One region of the Priestia sp. TSO9 genome, then DNA from elsewhere that is predicted to be linked to it. Evidence: riboswitches for the same ligand, from Rfam matches in the RefSeq annotation. Region 1 holds a riboswitch; the other holds the start of a gene.
What was found. Region 1 has a riboswitch for cobalamin ahead of nikA (nickel ABC transporter substrate-binding protein). Riboswitches for the same ligand answer to the same signal wherever they lie in the genome.

Region 1 (3,154 bases):
ACCACCGCCCGGCAAATAGTTCGTGCTTAAATAATAGCTGGCATCCCCTCTAGGTGCTGTGATAAGGCTGTACAATGCTAAATCCCAATCATCTTTTGCCATTACATATTCATCGCTATCTTCAACTAGGTGAATTTTAATAGAAATTCCTAACTCTTTGGCATTAGACTGTATAAGCTGAGCAATTAAAGGCAGTTCTGGCAGAGAGCTGTATGTGACAAGAGAGAGCGATAGTGGCTTTCCATTTTTGATTGCTTTGTCATTTTTGATTTGATAGCCTGCTTTCTCTAAATATTTTTTAGCAGATGTCATACCTCTTTGCTCGTTAGCAGTATTATCAGCAAAAGGAAATTGAGATAAAAATGGACCTCGAGCCGCTGCCGCTTGATTGTTCATTATGCTGCTGACAATTTCTTTTCGGTTCAATAAGGTATCGATAGCTTTTCTTACATTTTCGTCTTTTAATGCGTCATTGGTTTGGTTATAAAGCAATAAATGAGTACGCACACTAGGTACTCCGCTTACTTTGAAAGACGAATTCGCTTGTAAAGTGCTCAAGCTTTCTAAAGGCGGCCGATAAATAATATCGGCTGTCCCGGACTGAAGAGCTGCAACTCGCGCATTTGCATCTTCGTTAAATGCAAAGATCGCATTTTTCAATTTCACTTTTCCATTCCAATAATGTTCATATCTTTCTAACTTCACTTGATTTCCTTGATCGAAAGTCAAAACGTGAAATGGACCTGTACCAATGGGCTTCTTAGCTATATTAGAAACATCAACATCTATAATAGCTGTGTTTGGATGCACTAACTCAGAAGGGAATTTAGGCATTGGTTCTTTTAATGTAATTGTCAGCGCATGACCGTTCGATTTCATTTCTTTAATATTTAAAGTGTTTTTCATCGCATAACTTTGATCTATCGTTCTTTGAAGAGAAGACTTAACAGCATTTGCATCCAGCGCTTTTCCATTTTGAAACGTGATGTTCTTTCTTATCATAAATGTCCATGTAAGGCCGTTATCTTTCGTTTCCCACTTTTCAGCAAGCCAAGGCTTTATTTTTAAATCGTCGCTGATTTTAACAAGCGTCTCCCCTACTCCCGCACGAACTGCTGTATAATTATCGTCGGTATGAGGATCAAGCGTTGCAGATGTAAAATTAAATAAAAACGTCACACTTTTATCCGTTTTCTTTCTTTCTTTTATACTTATGCTCTCTTCATTAGGAGCGCAAGCAGTGAGGCAAAGTAACACAAGAAATATCATAGATACGAGCTTTTTATTATTTATCATTGATTTTCCCACCTTCTATTTTAATACAAAAAAAAGCACTTCTAAAAAGAAGTGCTTGTCTTCACAACAAATTCAGATAAACGTATCCCTTGTTTATCTTATTTTTGATTCTGCCAAAACACCTCCCTATCCTCGTAGGTTATTGTGTGCTGAGATTTATGGCAGGTCTCCTGGCTTCAAGTCATTGCCTTATACCGCCTTCCCGTCTCTAAATAGACAGTGGCTTTTTGACATAAGGCTCCTTGTTACAGTGGCGGGACCGCTCCGGATTTGCACCGGATTCCCTTTTAAGGCAATTGAAAAACAATTGCCACCATAAAAGCTGGTTATTTAATTTAGTAGCGTGCTCTTGAAACTCTAGAAGTAGAAGCTGATGGTGAAACATCTTCATCATCAAATCCAGTGGCAATAACGGTTACCATCATTTCGTCCTTTAAATCTTCATTAATCACAGATCCAAAAATCATATTTAAGTCCTGATCAGAAGCAGACGTGACAATATCTGCTGCTTCCTGTACTTCGTAAAGACTCAAGCTGCTGCCGCTCGTAATGTTCAACAGCACGCCTCTTGCTCCATCAATCGATGCATCTAGCAGCGGACTAGAAATGGCTTTTTTTGCTGCTTCAATTGCCCGGTCTGATCCGGAAGCTCGTCCGATACCCATAAGCGCAAATCCTTGATTAGACATGATTGTTTTTACATCAGCAAAGTCAAGGTTAATCAGCCCCGGAACAGCGATTAAATCTGAAATACCTTGAATACCTTGGCGAAGAACATTATCTGCTTCACGGAATGCTTCAAGCATAGGCGTCTTTTTATCGACAATTTCAAGCAAGCGGTCGTTTGGAATCACAATAAGGGTATCTACCGATTCATTCATCGCAGTAATACCCCCTACTGCTTGCTTCGTACGTTTATTTCCTTCAAACTTGAACGGGCGAGTGACTACTCCAATTGTTAAAGCATTTAGTTCACGGGCAATTTGGGCAATAACCGGAGCTGCTCCAGTACCGGTTCCTCCGCCCATGCCAGCTGTTACGAATACCATGTCTGCGCCTTGCAGTACTTCTTGAATTTGTTCTCTGCTTTCTTCGGCTGCTTCTCTTCCTACTTCTGGATTAGCTCCTGCACCTAATCCTCGCGTTAAGGCCGCACCAATCTGCATTTTCACATCTGCTTTAGATAAGTTAAGCGCCTGAGCATCCGTATTAACGGCGATAAATTCTACTCCTTGGACACCGTGTTCAATCATACGGTTAACGGTGTTATTTCCTCCACCGCCAACCCCAATTACTTTAATTCGCACTAACGGCGATACATCTGCATCAAATCCAAACATTCTAAGTTCCTCCTCAATGATCAAAATTACTTTCTCTTATTATCCGAAAAAACACGTGAAGAACCTTTTACTCCTATGTTTAACGCGTAACTGTTCTTTTGTTTTACAGATTTTATACACTTCTCTTTTAACCTTTAAATCTTTACATCTTTATGTAAATTTATTGTTGTTCTAAAATTAGTACGCCGAACTCTTTTATGGTTTTTCCACTCAAAATGGCATATAAGCTTATTGTATCATTCATTTGACAGATGTCTGTATTTAATTTTGAGTAAGATGTGACTAAGAGAATAATATTTTTATAGACAAAATGAGAAAAAGCCCTTAGAAATAAGGGCTTCTCTAGATAATAAACCGTTTTATAATTTCCCAGTTAAGAATTGAGCCTCTCCCATGCCAAAGCTCCAGTCAGCATTACCGTTTTCAACAATCGAAATCATAATGTCGTTTGGCTGAATGCCGCAGCTCTCTCCAAGCTCTTTTACAATTAATCTGTAAAGAGCTTGCTTTTGCTCTTC
Region 2 (3,154 bases), on a different contig from region 1:
TATTGTGGATCACTCACAGGTGAGTTAATGGGCGAAAGGCCTTTGGTTTACTACTAAGCCTGAATACATTATTTATAAATACCAGTTAGGAAGCTTCTGACAAAAACATGTTCATTTTCTCAAGAAACTGATAAGATAGCTAATGACATTTAAAAATAAGAAAGGATTTCGATTATGTTATCAGCTATCAATTCAGTAGATTATACTATCTTCCACGCGGTGAATCAGTATGCCTCACACGTAAAACCTCTAGATTCGCTGATGGTATTCTTTGCAGATTATGCCCAGTATGTACTTATCGTTTTACTCGGCTTGTTTTTACTTATTAATAAAAACGGCAGCCGTGTTGTAGCATTTCAAGCTTTGTGTGCTTGTGCCACAGGAGTCATTATCAATAAAGTGATTAGTTTATTTGCTTATCGAGATCGTCCGTTTATCTCTCACCACGTGAATCAGCTTATTGATCACGCCGCAAATTCTTCATTTCCAAGCGATCATGCTACATCTGCATTAGTTATCACTTTTACCATTTGGCTGCATTTCAAACGTTCAGGGCGCATGTGGGTTGTCATGGGCGTACTCATTGCCTTTTCACGCGTATGGGTTGGCGTTCATTATCCATTCGATGTGTTAACAGGAGCCATTTTAGGCTGCGTGCTGGCGCTGTTTATTCATTATGTTATTTTTAATATGAAACTGATGAGGGCTATTACCGACTTGTCTATTTTTCGAAAATCAGCTTATGACGAACAGTCTCAATATTATTAAGAAAAAGTCGCAAATACGCGGCTTTTTTTATTGGGAAATTTTTAATGTATTTAATACTTGTTTTTTAAAATTAAATTGTGTAAAATTAAATTACAGAAACGATAAATGAAAAACTTTTAATAAAATTAATGAAAAAGAGGAGAGGTTTATACATGAAAGCTTTATATGAAACAACAGTCGTTAACACAGGTGGAAGAACAGGAGAAGTTCACTCTTTAGATAACATCTTTAACTTAGACGTTGCAACACCTCCAGCGCTTGGTGGAGAAGCAACAACAGCAACAAACCCAGAGCAGCTGTTTGCAGCTGGATACAGCGCTTGTTTCAACAGCGCGTTAGAATTTATGTTGACAAAACATAACGTAGAAATCAAAAGCAGTGAAGTAAAAGCTACTGTTCAGCTGCTTCCTGATAAAGCTGATCAAGGAGTGAAAATTGGAGTAGCGCTTGAAGCTCATATCGAAGGCTTAGATTTAGAAACAGCGAAAAAATATGTAGACCTAGCTCACTCATACTGCCCGTATTCAAAAGCAATCAGCGGTAATGTAGAGGTAACGGTAGAAGTAGTTTAATTGCTTTAAAAAGCCCTGCTAAGCATGTAAAGCTTAGCAGGGCTTTTTTATTTGAATTTTTTCTATTCATTTGTAAGCTGTACTAGTATAATGAGGAAGAAAATGAATCGTTCGCACAGTTTAGGTGCTCTTACATAGCGTAAGAGGTAACAGGGAATCGAGTGCAAATCTCGAGCGGTCCAGCCACTGTAAGCAGGGAGTTTTCTATCTTATCGTCACTCAAAATGGGGAAGGCGGTAGAAAATGATGATCTCAAGCCAGGAGACCTACCTATTCTGTACACTTGACTCTTCTAGGAAAGAGGCGGTGTATCAAGGTACGCAGTGAGCAATTGCTGTTTATTTTCATATGCCGACACATCCTCAATTTCTATAGAATTGAGGCTTTTTTACGTTTTATTTTAAAAAAAGGAGTGTAGGAAATGGAAGGTTTATCAGTTTTTTTACTTGTCTTTTTATTAGGAATCAGGCACGGATTGGATGCAGATCACTTAGCTTTTATTGATGGCCAGACCCGATATAATTGGCGAATGGGCAGCCGTTTTGCCCCGTGGGTCGGAACGCTGTTTTCACTAGGTCACGGAGGAATGGTGGCCGTCACGGCCGGGGTGCTGGGCGTGGTGATGAAGAATTTTACGTTTCCATCATATTTCGATCATTTTGCATCTTGGGTATCCATTATCTCTCTCTTTCTGATTGGGACATTAAACACATATCATTTGCTTCGAACTAAAAATAAAGAAGAAGAGTTTCAGCTGAGCGGATTAAAAGGGAAGTTTATTCCGAAAATCGCAAAAGGAACAACGAATCCTTTTTTAATTATTCTTGTAGGAGCATTGTTCGCTTTAGCAGCTGAAACGGTCAGTCAAACGGCCGTGTGGTCTCTAGCTGTAGGGAACGCAGGCAAGTATACGCCACTTTTGTTAGGACTAGTGTTTATGTTTGGCATGATGCTTACAGATACAATCGATTCGATGATTGTACATAAAATGGTGAATGAATCGAGTAAATTTGGACAATCTGCTTCCCGCTTGATGGGCTGGGTTATTGTTGTCCTCGCGTATGGTGTGTCGTTCTATTTAGCATTCACTTTCTTTAACCCATGGGCCGAAGTAAACTTTGAAATGGTTGGCGTTATTCTGTTTATTTTTTTAGTGTCTATGTTTGTTTTTGTGAGTGTGAAGTCAAAAGGGAAAAATATTAAAATAAATGTCAATTAGTCAAACGAAAGCTTTAATCTGTTGAAGATTGAAGCTTTTTTGTATGAATTTGTTGAAGTTTATGGCTATTTTCGGTCGGTTATGAATAAGTTAAAGTATTATCTGTATTTAAAGGATGGAAAATTGTCTGAAAACCATTATAATTAAGGATAATTTAAGGTCGTTATGTGAAACGTAGAACATAGTTATACGTACGATAAATAAAAGCATTTAATGCAAGCAGCAGGGGTTGTTTGGAGGAGGAATTGATTTGAGTCAGGTAATGGTAGAACAAAGCGTGTTTAGTTATTTAAAAGAACACGAACAAGAGATGCTTGAAGATTTAGTTGGATTTGTGAAAAAAGAGTCACCGTCCTACAGTAAAGAGTTAGTAGATCAGTGTGGAAAGTATTTAACGCAGCTGTTTCAAAAGCGGTTAGGGGTAGGATACGAAATCATAGAAGAAAAAGAAGTAGGAAACCACTTGAAATTTACCATTGGAGAAGGAGAAAAGCAGCTTTTAATTATCGGTCATTTTGACACGGTATGGGAAAAGGGAAGGCTGAGTCTAAGAACAGAGGGAAACAAGCTGTATGGTCCGGGAATTTTAGACATG

Region 2: linked by a shared signal. The riboswitch ahead of LJC66_RS01495 (HoxN/HupN/NixA family nickel/cobalt transporter) and the one ahead of nikA (nickel ABC transporter substrate-binding protein) in region 1 are both predicted to bind cobalamin.

Annotation. Positions count from the first base shown of each region.
Region 1 covers NZ_JAJEKD010000008.1:34,568-37,721, reverse strand. Annotated here, with positions in the region: gene nikA (nickel ABC transporter substrate-binding protein) at 1-1,296, opposite strand, end outside; cobalamin riboswitch at 1,440-1,629, opposite strand; gene ftsZ (cell division protein FtsZ) at 1,632-2,636, opposite strand; gene LJC66_RS02360 (tautomerase family protein) at 2,996-3,154, opposite strand, start outside.
Region 2 covers NZ_JAJEKD010000006.1:61,072-64,225, forward strand. Annotated here, with positions in the region: gene LJC66_RS01480 (ABC transporter ATP-binding protein) at 1-28, shown strand, start outside; gene LJC66_RS01485 (undecaprenyl-diphosphatase) at 175-768, shown strand; gene LJC66_RS01490 (organic hydroperoxide resistance protein) at 921-1,340, shown strand; cobalamin riboswitch at 1,446-1,628, shown strand; gene LJC66_RS01495 (HoxN/HupN/NixA family nickel/cobalt transporter) at 1,762-2,559, shown strand; gene LJC66_RS01500 (M20 family metallopeptidase) at 2,789-3,154, shown strand, end outside.